2 regions of the Actinocatenispora sera genome follow, and region 2 is predicted to be linked to the other one. Evidence: predicted binding sites of a transcription regulator. Region 2 holds the regulator's gene; the other holds the start of a gene.
The links. The regulator HrcA, encoded in region 2, represses chaperone genes, less so after heat shock. The targets are predictions, from matches to a motif close to GGTTNGCACNCTCNNNNNGAGNGTGCNAACC.
Positions count from the first base shown of each region.

Region 1: groES (co-chaperone GroES) is a predicted target of HrcA. The motif match lies at 13,028-13,058, and genes of this name have one in related genera.

Region 1 is NZ_AP023354.1:2,241,075-2,256,526, forward strand. Features, by position in the region: gene Asera_RS10835 (sensor histidine kinase) at 37-1,161, shown strand; gene Asera_RS10840 (response regulator) at 1,158-1,847, shown strand; gene Asera_RS10845 (DUF998 domain-containing protein) at 1,991-2,758, shown strand; gene Asera_RS10850 (antibiotic biosynthesis monooxygenase family protein) at 2,755-3,009, shown strand; gene Asera_RS10855 (HAD family hydrolase) at 3,086-3,781, opposite strand; gene Asera_RS10860 (GNAT family N-acetyltransferase) at 4,000-4,884, opposite strand; gene Asera_RS10865 (ABC transporter ATP-binding protein) at 5,163-7,046, shown strand; gene Asera_RS10870 (ABC transporter ATP-binding protein) at 7,043-8,845, shown strand; gene yidD (membrane protein insertion efficiency factor YidD) at 8,931-10,028, shown strand; gene Asera_RS10880 (GNAT family N-acetyltransferase) at 10,129-10,698, opposite strand; gene ybaK (Cys-tRNA(Pro) deacylase) at 10,831-11,310, opposite strand; gene Asera_RS10890 (class I SAM-dependent methyltransferase) at 11,463-12,656, opposite strand; gene Asera_RS10895 (DUF1918 domain-containing protein) at 12,738-12,941, opposite strand; gene groES (co-chaperone GroES) at 13,241-13,549, shown strand; gene groL (chaperonin GroEL) at 13,630-15,264, shown strand; gene Asera_RS10910 (WhiB family transcriptional regulator) at 15,321-15,452, opposite strand, start outside.
Region 2 is NZ_AP023354.1:6,413,887-6,429,338, forward strand. Features, by position in the region: gene Asera_RS30175 (16S rRNA (uracil(1498)-N(3))-methyltransferase) at 1-214, opposite strand, end outside; gene dnaJ (molecular chaperone DnaJ) at 297-1,439, opposite strand; gene hrcA (heat-inducible transcriptional repressor HrcA) at 1,526-2,551, opposite strand; gene Asera_RS30190 (DUF4870 domain-containing protein) at 2,713-3,105, shown strand; gene hemW (radical SAM family heme chaperone HemW) at 3,228-4,460, opposite strand; gene Asera_RS30200 (enoyl-CoA hydratase-related protein) at 4,478-5,263, shown strand; gene Asera_RS30205 (hypothetical protein) at 5,537-6,412, shown strand; gene Asera_RS30210 (cytidine deaminase family protein) at 6,470-6,862, shown strand; gene Asera_RS30215 (TetR/AcrR family transcriptional regulator) at 6,881-7,447, opposite strand; gene Asera_RS30220 (NmrA/HSCARG family protein) at 7,548-8,414, shown strand; gene Asera_RS30225 (coiled-coil domain-containing protein) at 8,719-9,753, opposite strand; gene Asera_RS30230 (dihydrofolate reductase family protein) at 9,955-10,500, opposite strand; gene lepA (translation elongation factor 4) at 10,746-12,602, opposite strand; gene rpsT (30S ribosomal protein S20) at 13,030-13,296, shown strand; gene Asera_RS30245 (transposase) at 13,569-14,348, shown strand; gene holA (DNA polymerase III subunit delta) at 14,412-15,368, opposite strand; gene Asera_RS30255 (ComEC/Rec2 family competence protein) at 15,365-15,452, opposite strand, start outside.

The DNA of each region.
Region 1 (15,452 bases), 4.2 Mb from region 2:
GGGGGTGCGCGCGGCGCGGCTTCGTGGGACCTCGGCTTGGCCGCCGTGCTGGCAGCCGCGTCCTTCGTGCCGCAACTCGCCGGAAACGGCCTGCAGTTCGGTCAGCTGGCGGTACGCCCGGCTGACACGTGGTCCGTTCTGCTGACCCTGGGTCAGTGCCTGCCGCTGTCGGTACGGCGCCGGTGGCCTTTGCTGTGCCTCGTGGTGGTGACCGGTTCCTTCGCCGCGTTCCAATCGCTGGGCTACCGCACCGACTTCGCCAGTGCGGGGCTGTTCGTCGCGGTGTACAGCGCCGGCGCCCATCTCGGTCGCTCCCGGCGCGGGGTGGCCGCGGTAGCGACCGCCGGCTACGTCGCACTTTCCGTCACCCTGCACGCCCTGCGGTCGCCGGAACGACTGATCGACTACGGCACCTTCTACCTCGCGCTGGTCATCTGCTGGCGAGCCGGCTCCTGGATGCGCGCCAGGCAGGCGGCGGAGGTCGAGCGGCGCCGGGAGAGCGCGCAGCAGGCCACGGCGGCCGAGCGGGCCCGCATCGTCCGGGAGATCCACGACGTGGTGACCCACCACGTGACCGCCATCGTCGTCCAGGCCGACTCGGCCCAGTATCTGGTCGGCTCGGCGCCAGACCGGGCTGTGGACAGCCTCTCTGCCATTAGCGGAACCGGGCGGCGGGCGCTGGCGGAACTGCGGCATCTGCTCGGTGTGCTCGAGGGGCCCGAGGGCGCGGCCGGTCCGCGGCCGGGGGTTCCCGCACCCTCCGTGGAGGAGGCGCCGGCATCCGGTCGGTTCCGCGATCTGGTCGAGCGAACCCGGCTGGCGGGACAGCCGGCGGAACTGTTCGAGGACGGTGACGACGCGCCCATCGCCGGCGCTGCGCAACACGCCGCGTACCGGGTGGTGCAGGAAGCCCTGACCAACGCGGTGAAGCACGCGCCCGGCCGCCGCACCGTGGTCCGGGTACGGTACGGCACGGAGATCCGGATCGACGTCACCAGCGCGGGTCCGGTCATCGCCGAGCGCGCCTTCACCCCGGGACGCGGACTCACCGGCCTGCGCGAACGGGTGAACCTGTGCGGTGGGGAACTGTCCGCCGGTGCCCGACCCGGTGGTGGGTTCGTGGTCAGCGCCCGGATTCCGTCGGCGGGAGTGCGCGAATGACCGGCTCGGCGCCGATCCGCATCCTGGTTTGCGACGACCAGCCTTTGGTGCGTACCGGTTACTCCACCACGTTCGCCGCGCAGCCCGGGTTCGAGGTGGCAGGTGAGGCGAGCAACGGGCGGGCGGCGGTGGACGGCGCCCGCCGGCTGCGCCCCGACGTGGTCGTGATGGATGTCAGGATGCCGGTGCTCGACGGCATCGAGGCGACCCGCCTGCTTGCCGGCCCGGGGGTGCCGGACCCGGTGAAGGTGCTGGTCGTCACCACCTTCAACATCGACGAGTACGTCTACGCGGCGCTGCGGGCCGGGGCGAGCGGGTTCCTGCTCAAGGACTGTCTGCCCGCCCAGCTGATCGAAGGGGTACGCACGGTCGCCGCCGGGGATTCGTTGCTCGACCCGGCGGTCACTCGCCGGCTGATCGGCCGGTTCGCCGCCCGGATCAGGAACGACGATCCCGCCCAACCCTCGGCGGGACACCCGCTGTCCGCGCTGACCCGGCGCGAGACCGAGGTGCTCAAACTGGTCGCTGCCGGGTTGTCGAACGCCGAGATCGCCGGGGTCCTTTTCATCGGTACCGAGACCGTGAAGACCTACGTCTCACGCATCCTCGCCAAGCTCCAGTTGCGCGACCGGGTGCAGGCGGTGGTCCTCGCCTACCGGGTGGGCCTGGTGCGCGACCGCGACTGACCCGGCCGGCGCGACCGGGCGGTCCCCCGTGAGAGCTACCGGGAGTTGTCCACCTTGGGGTGACTTACCCTGCGCCGCCCGATCGTAGCGTTCTGGGCGGATGTCGCGGCACGACGCCGCGGCCGTACCCAGGAGCGTCATCGATGGACAGCGGATCCACACCAGCATCCAGTCCCGCAGTCGGCGACGCACCGAGGGCTTCGCCGCGGCGCCGGCCCGGGCCGGCGCGCTGGGCCTGGCTCGGCGCCGCGGCGCAGGTCGTCTTCCTCGTGGTCATGATCGCCGCCGCGTTCTGGCAGGGCCCGCGCTACAGCGTCCTGAAGCACACCGTCAGCGACATGTCCGCGATCGGCGCGCCGCACGCCATGGTCCCCATCGTCGTCTTCACCGTGTGCGGCGCCGCGACGATCGTCTTCGCGCTGCGCTCGGTGTGGCCGACGCTGCGTCCCGGCGGTTGGCGGGCGGCCCTGGGTACCGCGCTGCTCGCGCTGTCCGTGGTCGGCCTCGGTGACCTGCTGAGCTCGCAGGAACGGCTCGCCTGCCGGATGGCCGACCCGGGCTGCACCGCCATCAAGCAGATCTCCAACGCAGGCGGCAGTACGGACAACGTCGTCACCTCGCTCGGCGTACTGCTTCTCGTCGTCGCCGGGTTCTTCCTGGCCGCGGCGATGCGCCGAACGCCGGGCTGGCAGCGGTGGGCCTGGCCGGCCCGCTGGGCGGCGATCCTGGTCCTTGCCTTCGCCGTCGCCGACGTGCTGACCCAGAACGCGGGCCTGGGCGGGCTGTTCGAGCGGTTGGTCGCGGTGACCGGCGCCGTTGCGGTCGGCGTACTCGCGGTCGGGATCCTCCGTCGCGGCGCAGCTCGCGAGCCCTACCGCGAAACGGTGAGGCCGACGAGAATGGGGTCGTGATCGTACGGATGTGGGAGGCCAGGGCGCATCCCGCCGAGTTCCCGGAACTGCTCGACTGGGTGTACAAGGCGGTCGTGCCGGCGTTCGCGGTGGAGCCGGGGCACCTGGGTACCGAGGTGTTCCGGTCCGGCGACGAGCGGATCGTGGTGCTCTCCCGCTGGCGCGACCAGCCGGCGGAGATCGCCGAACCGCCGGCGCGGCTGGTGCCCCGGCCGCCGCACTCCTGGGACTTCGTCCCGGTCGACCGCTGAGCGACCCCGTGCCTCGCCGGATCCGAACCGGCGGGGCACGCTCGGCCCGAGCCGGTGATGGGGTCCGGCCGCCGAGCTATGCCCCGTCCGGTACCAGGTCGTCGAGCAGCGCGTCCAGCTCGGCGAGGCTGGAGACCCGGGGGCCGGTCCAGCCCGCGGTGTCCGCCCAGGGGTCGGCGATCGCGGTGTCGGCCAGTACCGTCGGCAGCCCCAGCGCCGCCGCACCGGACAGCTCGCCGCTCGCGCCGTCGCCGACGAACGCACACGACGTCGGCGGCAGGTTCAACGCCACCACCGCGGCCAGGTAGGCGCGCGGGTCCGGCTTCGCGTAGCCGAGCGTGCTGGAGAACACCGCCAGTTCGAACCGGTCGACGAACTCGGTCTCCCGCCACAACAGCGGCACCTCGGCGCTGCAGTTGGTCACCAGCGCGAGGCGCCAACCCTTGTCGCGCAAGGCATCCAGCGCGGCCAGTACGCCCGGGGCGGGGTGCAGCTGGCGCCGGGTCAGGGCGAGCCGCTGCCGGACCGCGCTGTCGACCGCGGCGGCGGTGGGCCGGCCACCGACCCGCTCGGCGAGGGTACGCATCGTCTCGGGTAGGTCGCCGAGGTGGCCGGTGAACCGGTCCTTGCGGCTGGCCCGTACCTCGGCGGCGAACCGCTCGGCGTCCACGCCGAGCACCGCGGAGATCCGCCGGGACACCTCGTCCCGCTGTACCGAGGTGTCGCCGGGCACCAGCGTGCCGAACAGGTCGAACAGAATCGCGCGCGTCACGCCCGCACGCTACCGGCCCCCGCCACCCGCCCAGCGCCCGCCCGCCTCCCACCGCCCGCCCGCCGCCCGCCCAGCGCCCGTCCAGGCTCGTTGATCAAGGGATTCGGGAGCATCGTGCCAGGATCGCGGGGACGAATCCCTTGATCAACGCGGCGTGGGAGTCAGGGCGGGAGCAACGCGGCGTGGGTGTCAGGGCGGGACCGGCGCGGCGTGGGGTGTCAGGGCGGGGCCGGCCAGTAGGAGCGGCGTTCGGCCACGGCGGTGAAGCCGAGGGCGCGGTACAGGGCGACCGCGGGGCGGTTGGAGACCGGCGTGAGCACGGCGACTCCGGTGGCGCCGAGCCGGGCCAAGCGGCGGAACGCCTCGGCGATCACCGCGCTGGCGTGGCCGCGCCGGCGGTGCCCCGGATGCGTACCGGCCGGCTCGAGCAGCGCGGTGCCACCCGGCGGGCCGAGCCAGGCGAGGCAGAACGCGGTGATCCGGTCGTCCACCGTGCCGACCAGGTCGAGCTCGGCGCGGTAGCCGGGCACCGCGCGCAGCCGCTGGTACCGCTCGGGAGTGAGCGACGAGCCGGGAAACGCGGCGTGCTGCACGGCCACCCGCTGGGCCGCGTCGGCGGACCGGAACGCCCGTACCGTGGGTTCGGCCGGGGGTTCGGCCACCGCGCCGGGCAGCGGGCGCCACAGGTGCAGCCAGATGTCCGGGTCCGGCTCGTAGCCGGCGGCGAGCAGCGCGCGGGTCAGCGCGCCGGGGCCGGGCGGCGGGTCGATCCAGGGCCCGCCGCCGGCCCGGTCCAGCCGCCGGGACAGGTCGGCGAGGACCGCGTCGGCCAGCGTCGAGTCGTGCAGGTACGCGGGGTTGACGGCGCAGCGGGCACTGCCCGGCTGGTCGCACAGGATCACTGCGGCGCAGCGCCCGGTGGCGTCCCACCAGACCCGGATCTGCTCGTCCCGGATAGCCGGCTCGAACCGCAGCGCCCAGCCGAGGTCACCGGCCTGCAGCTGCCACCCGCAGCCGGCCGACGGTTCCCAGGCGCGCAGCGACGCCAGTACCGTGCCGGCCTCCCGGTCGGTCAACCGGCGCCGGGTGAACCCCGTCTCCACGAAACGGCACCCTATGTGCCGGTGCCCCGGCGCGCGGTAGGGAAATCGTCGAACTGTGTCGCACGGCGCACCGATCCGCCCCAACCCCGCCGTCGATCAAGGGATCGGGACACGGAGTCGTCGCGTTTCGTGCCCGAATCCCTTGATCAACTGACCGCGCGGGGCCGCGCAGGGCCGCGCGGGGCCGCGCGGGAGCCGGAGTGGGGGAGGGGCGGGGGTGGGGGCGGGGTGGGAAACTCGGTCGCGGTGGGGGTGGGGCGGCCGTAGCGTCGGGGGGCGTGCGTCAACTGCCCCTCGCCGACCCCGGTACTCCGGTACACCGCTCACCGGCCGCGTACCTGCGGTGGCTGGTGCGCAAGCAGGCCGGCACGATCCTCGTCGCCATGTGCTTCGGCATCGCCTGGATGCTCGCGCAGGCGCTCATGCCGGCCGCGATCGGCAAGGCCATCGACGCCGGTCTCGGGCACCGCAACACCCGGGCGCTGTTCGACTGGGCGGCGGTGCTGTTCGGGCTCGGCGTGGTCCAGGCCGCCGCCGGCGTGATGCGGCACCGGCTCGCCGTGTCCAACTTCCTGACCGCCGCGTACCGGACCGTGCAGGTGGTCACCCGGCACTCGGTACGGCTCGGCGCGACGCTGCCGAAGCGGGTGGCGACCGGCGAGGTGGTGACCGTGGGCGCGACCGACATCGCCCAGCTCGGCAACTCGCTGGACATCTCCGGCCGGCTCGCCGGCTCGGTCGTCTCGTTCGTCACCGTGGCGATCATCCTGCTCGCCACCTCGGTACCGCTGGGTCTGCTCGTGCTGATCGGGGTGCCGGTGCTGGTCCTCGCGATCGGGCCGATGCTCAAGCCGCTGCACCGCCGCCAGCAGGCGCAGCGGGAGCTCGCCGGCGACCTCACCTCGTACGCGAACGACATCGTGCACGGCCTGCGGGTGCTGCGCGGCGTCGGCGGCGAGGAGGTCTTCGCGCGGCGCTACGCGGCCCGGTCGCAGCGGGTACGGGCGGCCGGCTACCGGGTCGCCGGGGTCGAGTCGGCCCTGGACGCCACCCAGATCCTGCTGCCCGGCGTCTTCGTCGTGCTGGTCACCTGGCTCGGTGCGCGGTTCGCGCTGACCGGGGTGATCAGCCCCGGCCAGCTCGTCGCGTTCTACGGGTACGCGGCGTTCCTGGTGCAGCCGCTGAGCACGCTCACCGAGGCGGCCGACAACCTGACCCGCGGCCTGGTCGCCGCCCGCCGGGTGGTGCGCATCCTCGACATCGAGCCGGAGCTGTCCGACCCGCAGACCCCGGCCGCGGTACCGGACGAGCCGGGCGAGGTGGAGCTGGCCGACGCGGCCTCCGGGGTGCGGATCGCCGCGGGCTCGCTGACGGTACTGGTGGTGTCCGGCCGGCCGTCCGCCGCGCAGCTCGCCGACCGGCTCGGCCGGTACACGGCCGGGTCGGTGCTGTTCCGCGGGGTGCCGCTGGACCGGCTGCCGACCGCCGAGGTGCGTCGGCGCATCCTGGTGTCCGACACCGGGTCGCGGCTGTTCGCCGGCCCGCTGCGGGCCGAGCTGGACCCGTCCGGCGCGCTGCGCGACGAGCGGATCCTGGCCGCGCTGGACGCCGCGTCCGGCGCGGACATCCTGGCCGGTCTGCCGGACGGGCTGGACACCGCGATCGAGGAACGCGGCCGGTCGGTGTCCGGCGGCCAGCAGCAGCGGCTGGTGCTGGCGCGGGCGCTGCTCGCCGATCCGGACGTGCTGATCCTGGTCGAGCCGACCTCGGCGGTCGACGCGCACACGGAGGCGCGCATCGCGGCCCGGTTCGCCGAGTTCCGCGCCGGCCGGACCACGGTGGTGCTGACCGAGAGCCCGCTGCTCGCGGACCGGGCCGACACCGTGCTGTTCGTGTCCGGCGGCGTGCTCGCCGCCGCCGGCAGGCACGCCGACCTGCTCGCGAACCCGGCGTACCGCGCGGTGGTGCTGCGCGGCGAGGACGACGACCGACCCGACGGCACCGGGGACGGGACGGGCACCGTCGCCGGCGCCGAGCCGACCGGCGGGCAGCCGGGCGCCGCGGCGACCGGTACGGGCCGGTCCGGAACGGTGGCCGCGGAACGGATCGGGGCGGTGGCCGCCGACCCGACGCTGCCGCTGCGTGCGGAGGTGACGGAATGACGGTGCAGCTGCCGGTGGCGACGCCGGCCCAGGTCCGGCGGTACGCCCGGACCCTCGCCCGGCGGCACCCCAGGGCGCTGGTGACCGCGCTGGTGCTGCACGCGCTGGCGGCGATCGCCGGGCTCGGCGCGCCGCGGCTGCTCGGCAACCTGGTCCAGGCGGTACAGGACGGGACCACCCGGGTCACGGTGGACAAGGTGGCGCTGGCGATCGCGGCGTTCGTGATCGGCCAGTCGGTGCTGACCAGGTTCGCCCGGTTGGTGTCGTTCCGGCTCGGTGAGCGGGTACTGGCCGAGTTGCGCGAGGAGTTCGTCCGCCGGGTGCTGTCCCTGCCGTTGTCCACAGTGGAGCGTGCCGGCACCGGCGACCTGCTGACCCGTACCTCCCGGGATGTCGACGCGCTCGCCCGCACGGTCCGGTTCGCGGCGCCGGAGACGCTGATCGCGCTGGTCACGACCGTGCTCACGCTCGGCGCGCTGGCCCTGGTCGGCCCGCTCGTCGCGCTGCCCTGCCTGATCGCGGTGCCGATCCTGTGGGCCTCCACCCGCTGGTACCTGCGCCGCGCCACCGCCGGCTACCTGCGCGAGAACGCGGCCTACTCCGACGTCAACGAGGGGCTCGCCGAGACCGTCGAGGGCGCCCGTACCGTCGAGGCGATGCGCCTTGCCCGGCAACGGATCCGGCGCACCGACGGCGACATCGGCCGGTCGTTCGCGGCCGAGCGATACACGCTGTGGCTGCGCTCGGTGTGGTTCCCGGCGGCAGAGGTCAGCTACGTCGTCCCGGTGGTGGCCACGCTGCTGGTCGGCGGGCTGCTCTACACGCACGGGATGGCGAGCCTCGGCCAGGTCACCGCGGCCACTCTCTACGTGCAGCAACTGATCGACCCGGTCGACCGGCTGCTGTCCTGGCTGGACGAGCTGCAGGTCGGCGGCGCCTCGCTGGCCCGCCTGCTCGGCGTCTCCGCCGGCCCGGACGAGGCTGCCGACGCCCGTCCCGGCGCTGCGGGCTCGCCCGGCGGAACGCCGGGCCCCGCTGCCGATCCGGTACCGCTGCCGTCCGGTGCGGCGCCCGCGGTGGTCGCGGCCGGCGTGCATTACTCCTATGTGGATGGTCGGGATGTGCTGCGCGGCATCGATCTGACGGTACGGCCGGGGGAGCGGCTGGCGATGGTCGGCCCGTCCGGGGCCGGCAAGTCGACGCTGGGCCGGCTGCTCGCCGGCATCCACCCGCCGCGGTCGGGTTCGGTGACGATCGGTGGCGTACCGCTGGTCTCGCTGCCCCTCGACCGAAGACGCCGTGAGGTGGCCCTGGTGACCCAGGAACACCACGTGTTCGTCGGTACCGTCGCCGACAACGTGTCGCTGCCCCGGCCGGACGCGACCGAGGCCGAGGTACGCGCCGCGCTGCGCGCCGTCGACGCGCTCGGCTGGGCCGAGGCGCTGCCGGACGGGCTGGCCACCGCGGTCGGCTCCGGCGGTACCGAGCTGTCCGCGGCGCAGGCGCAGCAGCTGGCGCTCGCCCGGCTGGTGCTCGCCGATCCGCACACGCTGGTGCTCGACGAGGCGACGTCGCTGATCGACCCGCGCGCCGCCCGGCACCTGGAACGGTCGCTCGGTGCCGTGCTGGCCGGCCGTACCGTGATCGCGATCGCGCACCGGCTGCACACCGCCCACGACGCGGACCGGGTAGCCGTCGTGGCGGACGGCCGGATCGTCGAACTGGGCCCGCACGCCGACCTGGTCGCCGCCGGCGGCGACTACGCCGCCCTCTGGGACTCCTGGCACGGCCGCCACTGACCGTCACCGCGTTTGCCCGTAGCGCTGGGATTCGGGTGTTGTTGCGCGGATCGGTGATGATGTCGACCGACCTGCAGGAGGCATTGTGACCGATCCGTCCCCATCCGACGAGCCACACCCAGCGGGCGAACCGAGCGAGTCGGGTACGGCGGACGGCGGTGGCTGCCGGGGGCCGGGTGGACGGGCGACGCAGGCGGCCGCGGGCGCCGCCGAGGCCGGCTCGGTCACCGGCCGGGCGGTCGTACCGGTGCCGCACGCCGAGACGGACGACGGGGAGACCGAACCGGGCCCGGTACCACGGCACGGGTGGCGCCGGCTGGTCCCACGGCGGCCGTGGCGGTGGCTGGGCGGCATCGCCGCGCTGGCCACGCTCGGTTCGCTCGCGGTCGGGGTGCTGATCGTCTGGCTGACCCGGCGGCCCGGCCAAGGGCGGGGCACGCCCTCCGGCGCGGGTCACCCGTCCGGCGTGGACCCGTCCTCCGGCAGCGGCCCGACGCCGTCCGGTACCCCGTGGACGCCCGGTACCGGCGGCCATCCCACCGGCGCCGACCCGACCGGCGTGGGTGGCGGCGTCACCGGCGGCCCGACCGGCCCCGACAACGCCGGCTGCACGGTCGAGGGCGTCAATTGCGACCCGGTCGGCAAGGCGTGCGATTCGGCCTGCAGCTCGGCCTGCAGCGGCGTCGGGAGCGACTGCGGCAGGCAGCTCGACGACGCCTGCGCCGGCCCGTCCTGCGGCTCACCGGGCTGCTCCGGCTCCGAGGTGAACTGCGGCGGCGACCCGTCGAACACCGGGCACACGCTGCTGACCTCGCTGATCGGCTCCGGCCTGCCGTTCCTGCACCGCACCGCGACCGCCCCGACCCCGGCGGCCTTCGCCCGCGCCGCGATCGTTCCGGTCATCGCGAGCGGGATGTCGCGCGGTGCGGAGCCGATCGGCGCCGCGGGTGACCCGGGTCGGATCGGGCTGCTGGCGCGGGCCGGGATCGCCGCGATCCGGGCGTACCAGCGGATCTCGCCGGGGTTGCCGACCCGGTGCCGCTACACGCCGACCTGCTCGCGCTACGGCCTGGCCGCGATCGAGCGGTACGGGCTGGTCGCCGGCGCGCGCCTCGCGGTGCTGCGGATCCACCGCTGCACCGCCGACGTGGTACCCGGCACCGCCGACCCGCTGCCGGCCTGACGCCACGGTCCGGCGCGCCGGCGCCGGCCCGGCACTCGTACTCGACAGTGCGTCCACTCGGGGCGACGGCGCCGGCCCGGCAGTCGTGGCGCCGCACCGGTCAGCGCGGATCGGTCGCCAGGATCGACATCATGATCTCGTCGACGTACTCGCCGTCCCAGCGCAGCGCGTCCCGGAACCGCCCCTCGACCTGGAACCCGACCTTCTCGTACACGTGCACGGCGCGCGGGTTGAACGGGTAGACGCCGAGCGAGACGCGGTGCAGCCCGACGGTGTCGAACGCGTGGTCCAGCAGCAGCCGGATCGCCGCACCGCCCAGCCCGCGGCCGACCCAGCGCGGCACGATCATGATGCGCAGGTTGGCCGAACGGTCCGGCGCGGAGAACTCGTTCAGCACGATCTCGCCGGCGCACTCACCGCTGGCCCGGTCGACGATGGCCAGGTCCAGCCGGTCGGCGTGCTCGTGCCGGGTGCGGTACCACTCCTCGACCGCGCGGCGCCGCAGTTCGGGTGTCGAGTCGAAGTCGCGCGGGTGGCTGCCGGTCAGGCGCTGGATCTCCGGATCCTCCATCGCCTCCAGCAACACGTCGGTGTCGGCCACGTCGATGGGCCGCAGCAGTACCCGCTCGCCGGTCAGGGTCGGCTTCTCGGCCAGGCTGATGTCGTTCACCGGCCGACGGTAACCGCTGCCCGCTCGGCCGGCCCGCGCTTTTGCGCCCTGCCCAGGGACGGCATGGCTGGCCGGCGCCACCGGCCGCGAAGCCCGGTGCTCCGACCCCCGGTTCCGCGTCGGAGTGGCGCGTCAGCGAGCGGCGATCCGGGCGGTGACCGCGTCCAGCAGGCGGGCCAGGTCGGCGGCGGCCAGCTCCAGCTCCAGGCCGCGCCGGCCGGCCGAGCAGAACACCGTCTCGTGGTCCTCGGCCGACGAGTCGATGACGGTACGCAGCCGCTTGCGCTGGCCGAGCGGGCTGATGCCGCCGCGCACGTAGCCGGTGGCGCGTTCGGCCGCGGCCGGATCGGCCATCGTCGCCTTCTTGCCGCCGGCCGCGGCGGCCAGCGCCTTGAGATCCAGCGACCCGGTGACCGGGACGACCGCCACCGTCAGTACCCCGTCCACCTCGGCGACCAGCGTCTTGAACACCCGTTCCGGCGCTACCCCGAGCGCCGCGGCCGCTTCCTCGCCGTACGACTCGGCGCGTGGATCGTGGGGATATTCGTGTACCCGGTGCGTCACCCGCTGCCGGGCGACCAGCGCGGTCGCCGGCGTACCTCTGCCTGCCACGGTGCCGCACGCTACCCGCGACGCGCGGTCGGGACGGCAGATATTCGACCGCCCCGGTTGCGCGGTCGGGCCGGCGCCGGCGGCGAGGTCCCGCGGCCGGGCTGAGGTCGGGAGGCCGACGTGCGCAGTCCGGGAGCCGAACCGATGGCCGGCTACGCGCCGCCGGGCGGGGCCGGGAGCGGGTGGGCCAGCAGCGCGGTGGGTGCGCCGGCGATCCGGGTGACCAGCACCGTCGCGGCCCCGGCACCGGACGGCTTCAGCGACCGCCGCAGCGCGTCGGGGTCGAGGGCGATGCCGCGCTTCTTGATCGTCACCACCCCGACGTCGCGGGCCCGCAGCGCCGCCCGCAGCCGCTTCACCGAGTACGGCAGCACCTCCTCGATCTCGTACCCGCGGGCGAACGGCGTGGCCACCTCGGCGTCGGTGTAGAGGTAGCCGACGCCGGGTTCGCCGATGCTGCCGCCGATCGCCTCGGCGAGTTCGGCGACCAGGTGCGCGCGCAGCACGGCGCCGTCCGGCTCGTACAGGTAGCGGCGCAGCGGGCCGACCGGCGCCTCCCGGGTGCCGTCCCCGGTGAGCTCGGCGGCCTCGACGGGGGTGCCGGCCGGCGTACCGGTCAGCACCGTCGCCCGCCGCGGTACCCCGGCGAGCGGGCCGCACCACAGGGCGGCCTCGACGACCTCGCCCCGTACCGACACCCATTCGGCCTCGACGCCGGCCGGCAGCAGCGCGTGGTCGATGCCCGGCCCGAGCTTCAGGCAGGCCGGGCCGCCGGTCAGCGACAGCAGGAACTCCCACGGCGGCGAGTACGCGGCCGGGTCGAACACCCGGCGGCCGCCCGCGCGCCGGGCCGGGTCGCAGAACACCGCACCGCCGGCGGGCAGCTCGCGATGCACCGCGGCGGCGTCGCCGACCACGACCTCGATCCGGTCGGCGAGTCCGAGGGTCTCGGCGTTGGCCGCGGCGACCGCGGCGGTACCGGGGTCCGCGTCGACCGCGGTGACCCTCAGCCCGGCGCGGGCGAACGCGATCGCGTCGGAGCCGATCCCGCAGCACAGATCCACCACCCGGTCGGTGCCGGCGGCGGCGAGTCGCCGGGCCCGGCGTGCCGCGACGGCCGGCCGGGTCGCCTGCTGGAGCCCGTCGTCGGTGAACAGCAGCCGGTCCGCGCCGGCGCCGAACTTGACCGCCGCGCGCTGTCGCAGCCGCGCCTGGCCGAGCGCGGCCGCGGCGAGTTCCGGGCTGCGGCCGCCTCGGCGCAGCCGTTCGACCGCGGCGAGCCGGTCGGTGTCCACCAGCGTCGCCGCCGCGGCCAGCGCCTCACGGCCGGCCTCCGACCGCAGCATCGTCACCTGTTCCGGGGTCACCGCGCCGATGGTGCCGCAGCCCGGCCCGGCCGCGTCGACCACCCACCCGGTCGCCCGGTATCAGCTGGTTCGATGCTCGGTGGCCTGTTCATCGACCACGCAGTCCGGCCCGGGGTAGACCAGGTTCTCGTGCCCGTCGGGGAAGCGGACCAGGTACGGCGGGTTGCCGTGCTCGCCGCGCACCTCGACGATCTCGCCGACCCGGTCGTGCTCACCGACCGTACGGCCGTGTACGTGCAGGTGTTCGCCAACTGTTGCCCGCATGCTGCTCACCTCCGTCCCTCCAGTCTGCGGCGGCGCCCGCGCGGGCGCGTAGCGTTCGGCCCGGCCGGCCGAAACATCGGCGTGGCGATTGGCACTCTCCTTGACGGAGTGCCAATGGTCGACCTAACCTTCGGTTAGCACTCTCGCGACAGGGGTGCTAACGGAGCCGCCCGACGGGCGACCTCGTTAGGGCTCCTGAGAGTGTCACCACACGAACTGGCCAGCGGTCCGGCCACCCGCGACGACGGATCCGCCGGTCACCCAAGGCATGCAGATGAGTACCCCAGGAGGGTCTTGCCGTGACCACCGCGACCAAGGTTGCGATCAAGCCGTTGGAGGACCGGATCGTGGTCCAGGCCAACGAGGCTGAGACCACGACCGCGTCGGGCATCGTGATTCCCGACACCGCCAAGGAGAAGCCGCAGGAGGGCACCGTCCTCGCCGTCGGCCCCGGCCGGATCGACGACAAGGGCAACCGTGTCCCGGTCGACGTCAAGGAAGGCGACGTCGTCATCTACTCGAAGTACGGCGGCACCGAGGTCAAGTACGCGGGCGAGGACTACCTGATCCTCTCCGCGCGTGACGTCCTCGCGATCGTCGAGAAGTGACGCTCTCGTAACCACTCGCCCCGGAGTCGACCGCGTGTCGACTCCGGGGCGGTTCCATCTTTGAACGAAAAGGACCGGGGATGCCCAAGATTCTCAGCTTCTCCGACGACGCCCGGAAAGGCCTGGAGCGCGGGGTCAACGCGCTCGCCGATGCGGTCAAGGTGACCCTCGGTCCGCGCGGGCGCAACGTCGTACTGGACAAGAAGTTCGGCGCGCCGACGATCACCAAGGACGGCGTCACCGTCGCCAAGGAGATCGAGCTCACCGACCCGTACGAGAACCTCGGCGCGCAGCTCGCCAAGGAGGTCGCCACCAAGACCAACGACGTGGCCGGCGACGGAACCACCACGGCGACGGTGCTGGCCCAGGCGATGGTCCGGGAGGGCCTGCGCAACGTGGCCGCCGGCGCCAACCCGACCGCGCTGAAGCGCGGCATCGACGCGGCCGTCGCGGCGATCTCCGACGAGCTGGTCGCCAAGGCCACCGAGGTGGACACGCAGGAGCGCATCGCGCACGTCGCGACGGTCTCCGCGCAGGATGCCACCATCGGTGAGCTGATCGCCGAGGCGATGGAGCGGGTCGGCCGGGAGGGCGTCATCACCGTCGAGGACGGTTCGACGCTCACCACCGAGCTGGAGATCACCGAGGGGATGCAGTTCGACAAGGGCTACCTCTCGCCGCACTTCGTCACCGACCCGGAGGCCGGTGAGGCGGTGCTGGAGGACGCGCACATCCTCATCACCACCGAGAAGATCTCCTCGGTCGAGGACCTGCTGCCGATCCTGGAGAAGGTCCTGGAGACCAGCAAGCCGCTGCTGATCATCGCCGAGGACGTGGACGGCCAGGCGCTGTCGACGCTCGCGGTCAACTCGATCCGCAAGACGCTCAAGGCGTGCGCGGTGAAGGCGCCCGGCTTCGGCGACCGCCGCAAGGCGATGCTGCAGGACCTGGCGATCCTGACCGGCGCCGAGGTCATCTCGTCCGAGCTGGGCTACAAGCTCGACTCGGTCGGCCTGGAGGTGCTCGGCAGCGCGCACCGCGTCGTCGTCACCAAGGAGACCACCACGGTCGTCGACGGTGCCGGCAGCGACGCCGCGGTCGCCGACCGGGTCGCCCAGATCAAGCGCGAGATCGACGAGTCCGACTCCGACTGGGACCGGGAGAAGCTCAACGAGCGGCTCGCGAAGCTCTCCGGCGGCGTGGCGGTCATCAAGGTGGGCGCCGCGACCGAGGTCGAGATGAAGGAGAAGAAGCACCGCATCGAGGACGCCATCTCGGCGACCAAGGCGGCCGTCGAGGAGGGCACCGTGCCCGGTGGCGGCGCCACCCTGGTGCAGGTGGCCGGCAAGCTCGACGGCGGGCTCGGCCTGTCCGGCGACGAGGCGACCGGCGTCAAGCTGGTCCGCACCTCGCTGGTCGCGCCGCTGCGCTGGATCGCCGAGAACGCCGGCCGGGACGGTTACGTCGCGGTCGAGCGGGTCCGCGAGGCGGAGTTCGGGACCGGTCTCAACGCCGCCACCGGCGAGTACGTCGAGCTGGCCAAGGCCGGCATCATCGACCCGGTGAAGGTGACCCGCAACGCGGTCGCCAACGCGGCGAGCATCGCGAGCCTGCTGCTCACCACCGAGAGCCTGGTTGCCGACAAGCCGGAGGAGGAGCCGGCCGCCGGTGGCCACGGCCACGGCCACGGCCACCAGCACGGCCCCGGCTTCTAGGCCAGGCACGACGAAGCGGGCCGCCCAGACTGGGCGGCCCGCTTCGTCGTCGCTTGCTAGGCGGAGACGAGTTCCGGCTGGTCCGCGCCGGACAGGCGGGCGTCGAGGCGGCGCAGGTCGACCCGGCGCCGCCGGCGGTCGGCCAGGTCCTCCCAGCCGTCGTCGATCAGCCGCTGCCGCTCCGACTC
Region 2 (15,452 bases):
GTAGCCGCCGGTAGCGGGTGACCTCGACATCGAGGACACCCCTGGCGACGGCGGTCACGACGCAGTCGGCGACCGTGCCGGCGCCGTCCCCGAGCAGCAGCGTCTCGCCGGCCCGCAGCCGTACCACGTCGGCGGCGTGGTGGCCCTCGGCACCGTCCAGCCGGTACCGGCCGGATTCGGGCACCGCCGGCACGAGGAACAGTGCGTCGGTCACCGCAGCCGCCGGCGGCGCACCGCGCGGATCGAACTCGACGCGGCCGCGCCGACCCGCGTGGGGATCGGGTTCGGCACGGCGGTCAGGCGTGCCCGTTGAACGCGTCGCGCATCCGGGAGAAGAAACCGCCGCCGGGCCGGGCCGGCTCGATGGTCTCCTCGCCGCGCAGCTTGGACAGCTCCTTGAGCAGCTTCTCCTGCTCGGCGTCGAGCCGGGTCGGCGTCTTGACGTCCAGGTGGACGAACAGGTCGCCGCGGCCGCCGCCGCGCAGCCGGGGTACGCCCTTGTTCTTGATCTTGATGGTGGCGCCGGGCTGAGTGCCGGGCTTGACCTCGACGTTCTCCTCGCCGTCCAGCGACTTGAGCGTCATCTGGGTGCCCAGCGCCGCCGCGGTCATCGGCAGCACGACGCGGCAGTGCAGGTCCTCGCCCTTGCGGCTGAACACGTCGTGGGCGCGCTCGTGGATCTCCACGTACAGGTCACCGGGCGGGCCGCCGCCGGGGCCGACCTCGCCCTGGCCGGCGAGCCGGATGCGCATCCCGTCCTCGATCCCGGCCGGGATCTTGACCGTGACGGTGCGGCGGGTCTGCACCCGGCCGTCGCCGCCGCAGGTGGGGCACGGGTTCGGAATGACGGTGCCGAAGCCCTGGCAGTTGCCGCACGGACGGGTGGTCATCACCTGGCCGAGGAAGGTGCGCTGCACGCTCTGCACCTCACCGGAGCCGCCGCACATGTCGCAGGTGGCCGGGTGGGTGCCGGGTGCGGTGCCCTCACCGTGACAGGTCTCGCAGACCGCGGCGGTGTCCACGGTCAGCGGCGCCTCGATGCCGAACGCGGTCTCCTCCAGATCCAGGTCGAGCCGGATCAGCGCGTCGGAGCCGGGCCGGGTACGCGGCCGGGGGCCGCGGCTCGCACCGCCGGCGGCACCGCCGAAGAACGCGTCCATGATGTCCTGGAAGCCGACGAACGGTCCGCCCGGACCGCCAGGGCCGGGCCCCCCACCGCCGGGGGCGAGGGGGTCGGCGCCCATGTCGACCATCTGCCGCTTCTGCGGGTCGGACAGCACCTCGTAGGCGGCGTTGATCTCCTTGAACCGGTCCTGCGCGTCCGGCTCGGAGTTGATGTCCGGGTGGTACTGGCGCGCAAGCTTCCGGTACGCCCGCTTGATCTCGTCCGGCGTGGCCTCGCGGCCCACGCCGAGGATCGCGTAGTAGTCCTTGGCCACTGCGGTGTCCTGTGTCCTTCGTGTCGTAACGGTAGGCCGGCCCGGTGGGGTTCCGGCGGCCCGGTTTCGCGCCAGCGGTTCGCCGACTAATTCTGCGCCAGCAGTTCGCCGACGTAGCGTGCCACGGCGCGCACGGCCGCGATCGTGCCGGGGTAGTCCATCCTGGTCGGGCCGAGCACGCCGAGGCCGCCGACGACGACGGCGCCCGGGCCGTAGCCGGTGCTGACCACCGAGGTCGTGCGCAGCCCCTCGAACTCGTTCTCGTCGCCGATGCGGATGCGCAGCGTGGTCGGCGATTCCACCTCGCCGATCAGCTTGAGCAGCACGACCTCCTCCTCCAGCGCCTCCAGCACGCCGCCGAACGAGCCGGGGAAGTCCAGCGCGGTGCCGCGGGCGAGGTTGGCGGTGCCGGCGAGCGAGATGCGCTCCTCCCGGCGCTCGATCAGCGTGTCCAGCAGCACGTTGGACAGGGTGGCCATCGCCGACCGCATCGGCTGCGGCGTCTCGTCCACCAGCGTCTCGATCAGCACCGGGCTGTCGGAGAGCAGGCAGCCGGCCAGCTTGTCGTTGATCTTGGAGCGGAGGTCGAGCACGTCTTCCTCGTCGAGCGGGACGGGCATGTCGACCAGCCGCTGCTCGACCCGGCCGGTGTTGGTGATCATCACGAGCATCAACCGGGTCGGGGTGAGCATCACCAGCTCCAGGTGCCGCACCGTGCTGCGGGCCAGGCTCGGGTACTGCACGACCGCGACCTGCCGGGTCAGCTGGGCGAGCAGCCGCACCGTGCGGTGCACGATGTCGTCCAGGTCGACCGCACCGGACAGCAGCCGCTGGATCGCCCGCCGCTCGGCCGGCGACAGCGGCTTGACCGTCGACAGCCGGTCGACGAACAGCCGGTATCCCTTGTCGGTGGGCACCCGGCCGGCGCTGGTGTGCGGCTGGTGGATGTAGCCCTCGTCCTCCAGCGCCGCCATGTCGTTACGCACCGTAGCGGAGGAGACGCGGAGCTGGTGGCGCTCGACGAGGCTCTTGCTGCCGACCGGTTCCTGGGTGGCGATGTAGTCCTCGACGATCGCGCGCAGAACCTCCAACTTGCGCTCATCGAGACTCACACCGACCACCTCCTTCGCACCCGGCCACGTCACACTGGCACTCCTGACCACTGAGTGCCAGTCTACGACCCCGACCGCCCGACCCGCTCGTTACCGATCTTGGCGTCGCCTTCCCGCCCGGTGCGATACCACCCCACCGGGCAGTTGCGTACCGTGTTCGCATGACCGGACCGTCTCCCGCCCCGCCCGGCTACGACAGCACCGAAGAGCGCAACTGGGCGGTCCTGACCCACGCCCTCGCCGCCGTCGGCATCTTCTTCGGCGGCCTGCTGGGTTGGGTGGCACCCCTGGTCACGCTGCTCAGCAAGGGCGACACATCGCCGAAACTGCGCGCGCACGCCGTCTCCGCCCTCAACTTCAACCTCACCTGGGCGATCATCGATCTGGTCGCGGTGATCCTCGCCGGGTGCGCCGGATTCGTCCACCTGTGGCCGCTGCCCTGGCTGCTGCGGCTTATCCCGGTGGTGCCGTTCGTGTTCAACATCATCGCCCTGGTCAAGGCCAACAACGGCGAGTGCTACCGCCACCCCCTCTCCTACCCGCTGGTCAAGTAGGCCGCGCCTGTCTGCCCGCCCGGCGAGCGAGACCGGCGGCACGACGCCGGTCGTACCCGGACCGGTGACGCGCCGCCGGCCTGACGCGCGATGCCGCGGGCGACGGGTCCGGCCGGCGAGCGTCAGTCGGGGAGGAGGTCGCGGACCACGGCGTCGGCGAGGAGGCGGCCGTCGAGGGTGAGTACGGCGCGGCCGGCGGCGAGGTCGGCGGTGGCGAGCAGGCCGTCGGCGGCCGCGCGGTGCGCGGCGGCAACCGCCGGCTCGGGCAGTACGGACAGGTCCAGGCCGGTGCGCAGCCGGGTGGCGAGCAGCACGTCCTCGGTGTGCCGTTCGGCGGCGGTGAGGATCTCCCGGCCCGCGCCCGGGGAGAGCCCGGCGGCCAGCCGCTGCGCGTACCGGCTGGGGTGCTTGACGTTCCACCAGCGGACCCCGCCGACGTGGCTGTGCGCGCCGGGGCCGAGGCCCCACCAGTCGCCGCCGGTCCAGTACAGCAGGTTGTGCCGGCAGCGGGCCGCGTCGTCGGCCGCCCAGTTCGACACCTCGTACCAGGTCAGCCCGGCGGCGGTGAGCCGCTTCTCGGCGGCGAGGTAGCGGTCGGCGGCCACGTCGTCGGACGGGGTCGGCAGCTCGCCGCGGGCGATCCGGGCGGCGAGCCGGGTGCCGTCCTCGACGATGAGCGAGTACGCCGAGACGTGGTCGACGACGCCGTCGGCGACCGCGGCCAGCACCGCGTCGAGGCTGTCGGCCCAGTCCTGCGCGGTCTCCCCCGGCGTGCCGTAGATCAGGTCCATGTTGACGTGGTCGAACCCGGCCGCGGCCGCCTCGCGGGCGGCGGCCACCGCACGGCCCGGCGTGTGCCGGCGGTCCAGGACGGCGAGGACGTGCTCGGCCGCCGACTGCATGCCCAGCGAGATGCGGGTGAACCCGGCCCGGCGCAGCGCGGCGAGCGACGCCGGCGTCACCGACTCGGGGTTGGCCTCGGTCGTCACCTCGGCATCCGGCGCCAGCCCGAACGTCGCGTCGATGCCGGCGAGGATGCGGGCCAGCGCGTCGGGCGGCAGCAGGGTCGGGGTGCCGCCGCCGAAGAACACCGTCCGCACCGGCGTCGGGTCGGCGCCGAGCACGCGGCGGGCCTGGGCGAGCTCCGCCAGTACCAGGTCGGGGTAGTCGTCCCGGCTCGCGCCGGGCAGCTGGTCGGCGGTGTAGGTGTTGAAGTCGCAGTAGCCGCACCGGCTGGCGCAGAACGGCACGTGCACGTAGATGCCGAACGGGCGCTCCCGCCGCCCGGCGAGGGCGGAGTCGGGCAGCGCGCCGTCGTCGGGCATCGGTTCTGCGTCCGGGAGAGCTGCGGCCATCCCACTAGTCTGACGCGGTGACCGATGACACCCGACCGCTGGTGCGGTACGCGGTGGCCGACGGTGTGGCCACCCTCACCCTGGACAGCGACCACAACCGCAACGCGTTGTCTCGCCGGCTGATCCGCGAGCTGCTCGACGCCGTCGACCGCGCCCTGGCCGAAGACGCGGTACGGGTGCTGCTGCTCGACCACGTGGGCCGGGTGTTCTGCGCCGGCGCCGACCTGGCCGAGACCGCCGCCGCCCGCGAGGCCGGCGAGGTACCCGCCGGGGACATGCCGGCGCTGCTCGCCGCGCTGTGGGACGCGCCGAAGCCGGTGGTCGCGCGGGTCGGCGGGGCGGCCCGCGCCGGCGGGCTGGGGCTGATCGCGGCCTGCGACCTGGTCGTCGCCGCGCGCGATGCCACGTTCGCGTTCACCGAGGTACGGCTCGGGGTGATCCCGGCGGTGATCTCGGCGCCGGTGCTGCGCCGGCTGCCGTCCCGGGCCGCGGCCGAGCTGTACCTGACCGGCGACACGTTCGACGGCAGCCGGGCCGCGACACTGGGCCTGGTCACCGCCGCGGTGCCGGCCGACGAGCTGGACGCCACCGTCGAGCGGTACGTGTCGTCGCTGGTGCGCGGCGCGCCGGGGGCGCTGGCCGGGGCGAAGGCGCTGCTGCACGGCGGGCCGCCGATCCGGCCCGAACTCGACGCGCTGGCGGAGCTGTCGGGCAGCTACTTCCTCTCCGCCGAGGGGCGCGAGGGCGTCGCCGCGTACCGGGAGAAGCGGGCGCCCCGCTGGGTGCCGCCCGGCCGCGACTAGGCGCCGCGGGGCCGGCGGGCGGCGGGACGCCGCGGGCACATTCGTTCGGCGCCACGTGTCCGGATTCACGCGGGGCAACGGCTGCCCTGCTCGGCGCGGTTTTCGGTACGCCGACGATAGGGTCCGGCTCCTAGCATCGGAGCACCCGAGTGCCCTCCGGTCTTCGGTACCGGCTCGGTGACCGAGGGCACCCGGCACAATGGACACGGGCGGCGACGAGCACCGTCGCCCGCGGCTCGCGGGGTCGACCCCGCTCGGCTCGAAGGAGACGCTGTGCGAGGTCGGGTGGTGCAAGGGCGAGCCGTGCTCGCCGGCGCCGTCGCGGTCGCGACCGGTCTGGCGATCGCCGCGTGCAGCGGCAAGACGTACCATCCGCCGCTGCTGTCGACCTGCCAGGTGCACACCAGCGACGGGAAGTTCGAGCTGAACCCGGACCAGACCGCCAACGCCGCGACCATCTCCGCGGTCGGGGTGCGCCGCCGGCTGCCCGACCGGGCGGTCGTGGTGGCGCTCGCCACCGCGCTGCAGGAGTCCAAGCTGACCAACCTGGAGAGTGGCGACCGCGACTCGGTCGGTCTGTTCCAGCAGCGGCCGAGCCAGGGCTGGGGCGAGCCGAAGCAGCTCCAGGACCCGCGGTACGCGGCGGGTGCCTTCTACGACCACCTGGTCACGGTGCCCGGCTGGCAGGACATGTCGGTGACCGAGGCGGCGCAGGCGGTGCAGCGCTCCGCCGCTCCCGACGAGTACCAGAAGTGGGCGCCGGAGGCCGAGACGGTGGCGAACGCGCTGGTCGGCTCGGCCGGGGGCGCGCTGTCCTGCAGCCTGCACGACGGACCGGCCAAGCGCGGCGCCGCCGCCCGCGACGCGGTGGTCGCCGCGATGCGGCTGGACTGGGGCAACTCGCTGATCACCCGCAACTCCGGGGCTACCGGGCTGACCGTGCCGACCGACGGGCAGCGCTCCGGCTGGCAGTTCGCGCACTGGCTGGTGGCGTACGCGTCGCAGACCGGCATCGAGCAGGTGCAGTACGGCTCGAAGCGGTGGACGGTCGACTCCGGCGAGTGGAAGTCGGTCGGCGCCGCGCAGGCGGCGTCCGACACGCCACCCCCGGTCCAGGTCGAGGTGTACGGCCCGAAGAAGAAGAACTGACCCCGGGCATCGGTGCCCACCGAAGCCGAAAGCGAGACGATGACCTCTCCTGCCGTGGTGGATCACGAGCTCGTCGAGGCGGCGACGCGGGTCGCCGCGACCCGTTGCCGGGGCGACAACCACACGGTGGCCGCTGCGGCGCGGGCCCGGGACGGGCGGATCGTCACCGCGGCCAACGCGTACCACTTCACGGGCGGGCCGTGCGCCGAGCTGGTCGTGATCGGCTCGGCGGCCGCGCAGGGTGCGTACGAGCTGGAGTCGATCGTGGCGGTGGGTGACCGGGGCCGCGGCGTCATCCCGCCGTGCGGCCGGTGCCGGCAGGTGCTGCTCGACTACTTCCCCGAGATCACGGTCGTCGTCGGCCACGGCGAGCAGGTGCGCGGCGTCCCGATCGTCGACCTGCTGCCGGAGACCTACGTCTGGGCCGATCACCAGCTCGACGCCGACTGAACCGGCCGGCGTGACGGCTCAGCGCTCGCCGACCGCGAGGCCGTGCATCAGGTAGTCGAGCAGGCGGGCCGTGAGCGCGGCCGGGTCGGCGGAGTTCTCGCTGGCCCAGGCGATGCCGGTGGCGGCGGCGAGCAGATCCTCGATGGTCGCGTCGGTTCGTACGGTCCCGGCCCGCTGGGCCGCGCGCAGCAGATCCCCGCCCGCCGTCCGCATCGCGTCGCAGCTGTCGTGCAGCCGGGAGTCGTGGTCGCGCAGCGCGGTGCGGACCGATTCGGGCAGCCCCCGGTAGGTACCGGCGCCGGCCGCGACCCGGCTGAGCCAGCGCAGCAGCGCGGCGCGCTGATCCTCCTCGGCGGCGAGATCGGCGGCGTCCTGGCGCAGGGTGTCGAACCGGTCGGACAGCAGCGCCTCCAGCAGCGCCTCGCGGGTCGGGAAGTGCCGGTACAGGGTGCCGATGCCGACACCGGCACGGCGGGCGACCTCGCGCAGCGACGTCGCGGTGCCGTACTCGGCGAAGGACTCGCGCGCGACGGCGAGCAACTGGTCGCGGTTGCGGCGGGCGTCCGCGCGCTGAGTGTCGGTCATGCCGGGCAGCCTCCCACATGGACAAGAGGAGCACCGCTCCGTATTATCTGGAGCGATGCTCCATTCGGAGCACTGCTCCACTTTATCGTAGGGGGAAACCATGTCCGACAACCTCGTCCTGGTCACCGGCGCGACCGGCAAGCAGGGCGGCGCGACCGCCCGGCACCTGCTCGCCGCCGGCTGGCGGGTCCGCGCCCTGGTCCGGGACACCGACAGCCCGGCGGCGGCCCGGCTGGCCGCCGCCGGCGCCGAACTCGTCGCCGGCGACATGACCGACCGAGACAGCCTCGACCGCGCCGCGGCCGGTGCGTACGGCGTCTTCAGCGCGCAGCCCGCCGTCCCCGAGCCGCGGCACGACCCGCTGGAGGTACGGATGGGCCGCAACGTCGCCGACGCCGCGGTCGCCGCCGGCGCCGAGCACCTGGTGTACACCTCGGTCGGCGGCGCCGACCGCGCGACCGGCATCGACCACTGGGAAACCAAGTGGCAGATCGAGCAGTACATCCGGAGCCTCGACCTGCCCTACACGATGCTGCGGCCGGTGATGTTCATGGAGAACCACGCGAGCCACGGACCGTACGGCGCGTTTGGCGAGACGCCGCTGATCCGGATGATCACCCCGGACGGCAGGGTGCAGATCATCGCCGTCGACGACATCGGCGCGTTCGCCGCGCTCGCGTTCACCCGACCCGACGAGTACCGCGGGGTCGAGCTGGAGATCGCCGGCGACGAGGTGACCGGCGCCCAGATCGCCGCTGGGATCGAGGCGGCGGTCGGGCACCCGATCGACATCACGCCGCTGGCGCTGCCGGAGCAGGCGCGCACCGACGGGAGCTCGTTCGCCGGCTGGCAGGCCGACATCCCGGCGCTTCGCCGCCGGTACCCGGGACTGACGACCTTCGACACCTGGCTGGACCGCACCGGCGCCGACCTGCTCCGCGCCGCTGCGGCACACGCCGCCGCCTAGGATCTGTTTCGGAGCCCCCGCCCGCACGCGGGATTCCGAAACAGACCCTGGCCGGCACCGGCACCCGCCGCCACGCCACCGCAGGTCGGCACCAGGGACCGCCCGCGGCGCGGTCGAGGTCGGCGGGTGCCGGTCGTCCGGCGCGGGTGGCGCGGAAGGACAGCACGGTGGGCACCTCGCCGCCGGACTCCCGGAAACGCCGCACCCGCAGACCCGCGTGTCGTCGGGGCCGAGGATCTCGCGCCCGTACCGGTCGGCGATCCTGTCGTACGCGGCGGGCGTTAGGTCCCCGCGCGCACCCAGGTCACTGCACGGACAGGTGCACGTGGTTGGTGTGCTCGACCGACGGCGCGCCGGTCGGGTCGTAGTGCTGCCAGCCCACCCCGGGCATCCAGATCTGCCGGTACCAGATGACGTACAGCACCGCGAGCCGGCCGGAGTTCGCGATGAACCAGGCGGCCAGGTTGTCGCCGTAGGTCTTCGCCTCACCGGTCGCCGCGTCGCCGAAGCCATCCGGGGTCACCGAGAAGTCGCAGGCCCGACCGCGTGGATGTTCGCCGCCGTCCTCGTTGGAGCGGTAGCAGGCCGTGTAGCGGGTGTAGCCGGCCTTGCGCGCCTCCTGGTACGCGTGCAGCAACCGCGGCGTGATGCATCCGTCGGTGGTCGGGTCGTCCACCGAGCACGACTCGGGCGGCCAGCTGCCGTCCGGGTTGCGCGGCGCCGGCTCGGCCGAGGCGGACTGGCCGCCGTACCCGTTGGACGAGCCGGAACTGATCTTGTCGACCGCCTTCTGCGCCGCGTCCCGGCTCTTCTTCAGCTCGGCGACCTGCTTGCGCTGTTTGGCCGCGGTCTCGGCGAGCTCCTGCTGCTGCTCCTTCTGGTCCCGCCGCGCGGCGACCAGCGCATCGATCTTGCGGGTGTCCTGCCGGCCCAGATAGGTCAGCGTGTCGGCCATGGCGAGCAGATCGGTACTGGACTGCTGGTCCAGGGCGAGCGTCAGTAGGCTGGTCGGGCCCTGCCGATAGCGCACCGCGGCGATCTTGCCGACCTCGTCGGACAGCGTGTCGACCGTGTGGTTGGTGGCCGCGATCTTCTTCGTCAGCTGCTTCTGCTTCTTCTTGGTGGCGTCCAGCTTCGCCTTGGCGTTGTTGTACTTGCGTGCCGCCGAGTCGAGCTTCTTGTACACCGAGGCGCTGCCGCCCTCGTCCGGGTCGGCCGCCACCGGACCCGGCGCCACCAGCACCGCACCGAGCATCGCGAGCACCGCCACCAGCACCGGCCACCACGCCCGCGTTGCGCGCGCGCCGTCGCGCCGTACCGTCACCTGCCACACCCCCACCCGACCACCGCGGTCCGAACAGGCACCACAGGCTACCGGCAGGTGAGCCAGCGGCAAAAACCACTCACTGAACGTATTCGGTTCGACACGATCCAGTGGTCGACACATCCACAGTGGAGGGTCCCGGTCCGTCCACTGTGGATCATGACGGCGCCGGCGCGGCAATCGCCCGAACCGGTACGGTGCCGACAGATCGGGCCGTCAGGCCGCCGTGTACGTCAGGTGCACCACACCGCTGTCGTACGACTCGCAGCCGGCCAGCGCCAGCCGCTCCGGCCCGCCCGCCGCCGGAAAAAGGCGCTGCCCGCTACCCAGCGCGAGCGGGAAGACGAACAGATGCAGCTCGTCGACGAGCCGGTCGGCCAGCATCGCGCGCACCAGCCGACCGGAGCCGCTGACGTAGATCCCGCCGTCCACCCGGTCCTTGAGCCGCTGGATCGTCGCCGGCTCGTACGGCCCGAGCACCGTCGAGTGGCGCCACTCCGCGTCGGTCATCGTGCCCGACACCACGTACTTCGGGGTGTCGTTGAAGAACGGTGCACCCGGGTCGTCCTCCGCAGTCCGGGACGACCAGGCCGGCGCGAACCCCTCGTACGTGGTACGGCCGAGCAGGATCGCCTCGCAGCCGGCCATCATCGCGCCGATCGCGTCGCCCATCTTCGGATCGAACGGGTAGTCCATCGTCCAGGTCGGCTCGGAGATGATGCCGTCGATCGTGATGAACTCGTGTACCCCGATGGTCCCCATCGTCGTCCTCCCAGCGGTGATCGTCGTACCGGTACCTGTGTCGACGGCGCCCGCCCGCAGAACTCATCGATGCCGCCGCCCGCGGCTCGGCGGAGGGCACCGGGCGCGTCGGGACGCGTGCCCCGCAGCGAGGATCAGACCACCAGCCGCGCCGGCCCCGCCATCCGAAGTGGACAGTCGACCGGTGCGCGTGCGGCCTCTTCGCGCGCCTTCGACTGCTCCGGCCCCGCCGCTCGGCGCGGCACCTACTTCTTCGGCTGCTCCGGACCGTCCGAGGTGGACAGCGCGGCGATGAAGGCCTCCTGGGGAACCTCGACCCGGCCCACCATCTTCATCCGCTTCTTGCCCTCCTTCTGCTTCTCCAGCAGCTTGCGCTTGCGGGTGATGTCACCGCCGTAGCACTTGGCGAGCACGTCCTTGCGCATGGCGCGGATGTTCTCCCGAGCGATGATCTTGGTACCGATCGCCGCCTGGATCGGCACCTCGAACTGCTGCCGCGGGATCAGCTTGCGCAGCTTGGTGGTCAACTGCACGCCGTACGAGTACGCCTTGTCCTTGTGCACGATCGCGCTGAACGCGTCGACCGGCTCGGAGTTGAGCAGGATGTCGACCTTCACCAGGTCGGCGGACTGCTCACCGGACGGCTCGTAGTCCAGGGACGCGTAGCCGCGGGTGCGCGACTTGAGCTGATCGAAGAAGTCGAAGATGATCTCCGCCAGCGGCAGCGTGTAGCGCAGCTCGACCCGGTCGGCGGACAGGTAGTCCATGCCCAGCAGCTTGCCGCGCCGGTTCTGGCAGATCTCCATCACCGCGCCGACGAACTCGTTCGGCGTCAGCACCGTGGCGCGCACCACCGGCTCGTAGACCGCGGCGACCTTGCCCGTCGGGTACTCGCTCGGGTTGGTGACGATGTGCTCGGTGTTGTCCTCCAGCTCGACCCGGTAGACCACGTTGGGCGCGGTGGAGATCAGGTCGAGGTTGAACTCGCGTTCCAGCCGCTCCCGGATGATCTCCAGATGCAGCAGGCCGAGGAAGCCGCAGCGGAAACCGAACCCGAGCGCCGCCGAGGTCTCCGGCTCGTACGCGAGGGCGGCGTCGTTGAGCTTCAACTTGTCCAGCGCGTCGCGCAGCGCAGGATAGTCCGAGCCGTCGATCGGATAGAGCCCCGAGTAGACCATCGGTTTCGGATCGGAGTAGCCGCCGAGCGGTTCGGCCGCGGGCCGGCCCAGCGCGGTGACGGTGTCGCCGACCTTCGACTGCCGCACGTCCTTGACGCCGGTGATCAGGTAGCCGACCTCGCCGACACCCAACGCCGGCGACTTGGTCGGCTCCGGCGAGATCACGCCGAGCTCCAGCAGCTCGTGGGTGGCGCCGGTGGACATCATCGTCAGCCGGTCACGCGCCTCGATCCGGCCGTCGACCATCCGGACGTAGGTGACGACGCCGCGGTAGATGTCGTACACCGAGTCGAAGATCAACGCGCGCGGTGGCGCGGCCGGGTCACCGGTCGGCGGGGTGAACTGGCGGACGATCTCGTCCAGCAGTTCCGCCACGCCCTCGCCGGTCTTGCCGGACACCCGCAGGCAGTCCGCCGGGTCGCCGCCGATCAGGTGCGCCAGCTCCTCGGCGTACTTGTCCGGTTGCGCCGCGGGCAGATCGATCTTGTTCAGCACCGGAATGATGTGCAGATCGTTCTCCAGCGCCAGGTACAGGTTGGCGAGCGTCTGCGCCTCGATCCCCTGCGCGGCGTCGACCAGCAGCACCGCACCCTCGCAGGCGGCCAGGCTGCGCGAGACCTCGTAGGTGAAGTCGACGTGCCCGGGCGTGTCGATCATGTTCAGCACGTACGGCTCGCCGGCCAGCTCGCCCTCGCGCACCGTCCACGGCATCCGGACGGCCTGGGACTTGATCGTGATGCCGCGCTCGCGCTCGATGTCCATCCGGTCGAGGTACTGCGCCCGCATCTGGCGCGCGTCGACCACTCCGGTCAGTTGCAGCATCCGGTCGGCCAGGGTGGATTTGCCGTGGTCGATGTGCGCGATGATGCAGAAGTTGCGGATCCGCTGCGGATCCGTGACACCGGGATCGAGCTGGTGTGGCACGCGGAGTCCGTTCTGTTCGAGGCACGTCGTGGGTCTCGGGCACGCCGTGGCCGGTCTGCGGTACCGGCGCCGTCGGGGCTGGCGTGCCGGCGCCGTCCATGCTCCCACGAACGCCGGAGGGCACACCGGGCAGCGGCGCCGTGCCGGCCCGACGGTACGGTGCCGGCCCGGCGATGGCGCACCGACCGAGCGGTACGTTCCTGATTCGGGTGAATGCGCGGTCAATGCCGCATTCGTCGGACAAGCGGTCGCTCACGTCGGTGTCCCCCATCACGGTACCCACCGGGCCGGACCATGGCCGCTGTGGCAGCAGACGGTGCGGCTGGTAGCCTGATGCTTCGTGTGTGCCGCCGCGTCGTGGACGCGCGTGCACTTTCTGCCGGCAGGCAGACCCCGATCCGTACCGACCAAGACTGAAGGCTGTCGCGTGGCGAACATCAAGTCCCAGATCAAGCGCAACCGGCAGAACGAGAAGCGCCGCCAGCGCAACAAGGCGGTCAAGTCGTCGCTCAAGACGGCGATTCGCTCGTTCCATGAGGCGGCCAGCGCCGGCGACTCGGCGAAGGCCGAGACCGCGCTGCGCGACGCGTCGCGCAAGCTGGACAAGGCCGTGAGCAAGGGCGTCATCCACAAGAACCAGGCGGCGAACCGCAAGTCGGCCATCGCCAAGCAGCTCCAGCAGATCTCCGCCTGACAGCGGCGACGCCCAGGCACGCCCAGCGGGGCCGACCGACACCAGCGGTGTTCGGTGACCCCGCTTTTGGCGTACCCGCAGACGGTCCCGACCGGCGCCCTCGCCGAGGCTCCCGACCGGCACACTCGCCGACAGTCTCGACGGGCGCGCCCGTCGACCGTCTCGACGTTGCACATTCGTCGACGGTCTCGACGTTGCACATTCGTCGACGGTCTCGACGCTGGCTAAAGGTTGTCCCGTAATCGTTGGTCCGCTCGGTCGTTGACCTTGGTGTGGAGCAGACGATCAGGTCCGATCAGCCGCAGTGGATCCCGGTGTTCACCGGCCTGTCAGCCCGGCAGTTCGGCAAGCTGGTGGCCATCGTGGCTGGTCGCGGCGGACAGCAGACCGGCGCTGGCCGCCGGTGGGGGCTCCCGCTGGCCGACCGGGTGCTGTTGGTGGCCACCTACTACCGCACCAACCTGACCCTGCGGCAGATCGCGCCGCTGTTCGGAGTATCGAAGTCGGCCGCCGGGCGCATCGTCGATCACCTGGCCCCACACCTGGTACTGGAGCCCCAGAGCCGCCGGCACCGACCCGACACGGTCCTGATCGTGGACGGCACGCTGGCGCCCACCCACGACCGGAACATGTCGGCCCGGTCGAAGAACTACCGGTACTCCACCAACCTGCAAGTGGCCATCGACGCCAACACCCGCCTGACCGTCGCGGTCGGAGATCCGTTGCCCGGCAACCGCAACGACTGCCGCGCCTACACCGACTCCGGCGTCGACCAACAGTGCGCCGGCGCGGCGGTAATGGCCGACGGCGGCTACCAAGGCAACCCGGAGGTAATCATGCCCTACCGCAAGCCCCGAGAGGGTGAACCGCCGCTGCCGCAGTGGAAACAAGACCTCAACACCGTCCACCGCCGTATCCGCGCCCGCGTCGAGCACTGCTTCGCCCACATGAAGTCCTGGAAGATCCTCCGCGACTGCCGCCGCAAACAACGAGGCGTCTGGTACGCCGCCGCCGGTATCGCGTTGATGCGCAACCTGACCATGGTCGTATGACCGGCCCGACGCGGCCGTGAAGTCCTTCCGCGTCAACCCATCAAGATCATTACGGGACAACCTTTAGCGGCTGCGGGCGCCGACAACGGCGAGAATGGCGCGTTCCAGCGCGTACCCCCGGTTGTCGGCACCGCCCTTGACCTCGGCGTTCGCCGCGGCAGCGGCATGCATCGCCTGCGCCAGCCCCTCCGGTGACCAGCCCCGGGCCTGCCGCTGGGCCCGCTCGATCTTCCATGCCGGCATGCCCAGCTTCGACGCCAACTGGTACGGGTTGCCCCGCACCCCAGCCACCCGCGACACCGTGCGCACCCCGTCGGCCAGTGCATCGGCGATCGGCACCGGGTCGACACCGATCGCAAGCGCCCAGCGCAGCGACTCCAACGCCGCCGGCGAATCGCCGACCATCGCGGCGTCCGCGACGGTGAACCCGGTCACCTCCGACCGTCCCTGGTAGTAGCGGTTGACGATGTCGACCGTCAGCCGCCCGCCGGTGTCGGCGACCAGCTGCGCGCACGCCGAGGCCAGCTCGCGCAGATCGTTGCCCACCGCAGAGATCAACGCCTCCGCCGCATCCTCCGGGCAGCGGCCGCCGAGGCCACGCACCTCGTCGCGGACGAAGCTGACCCGCTCCCGCGGCCGGGTGATCCGTGCGGCGCGGACCACCTCGACGCCCGCCTTCTGCAGCCCGTCGGCAAGTGCCTTGCCCTTGTTGCCGCCGGCGTGGGTGAGCACCAGACAGATATCGTCGGCCGGCGCGGCGGCGTAGCCGAGCAGCGCCGCAGCCAGGTCCTTCTTGGCGTCCTGGGCACCGCGGATCACCACGACCTGACGGCCACCGAACAGCGACGGGCTGGTCAACGCCGCGAGCTCACCCGCCGTGAGCGCGCTGGCGTCTCGCTCGGCGGGCTGCGCATCGGGCTCGACCGCTCGGACCGCGGCGATCACGTCGGTCACGGCGCGCGCGGCGAGCAGTTCCTCGTCGCCGAGGATCAGGCGGATCGGTGGTGGTGTCTGGCTCACGGCCCCATCCTGGCACGCCGCCGACCGGCCCGGATGCTGACCGCCGACCCGAGCGGGGTGATCGGCGCGTCACACCCTCCCGCG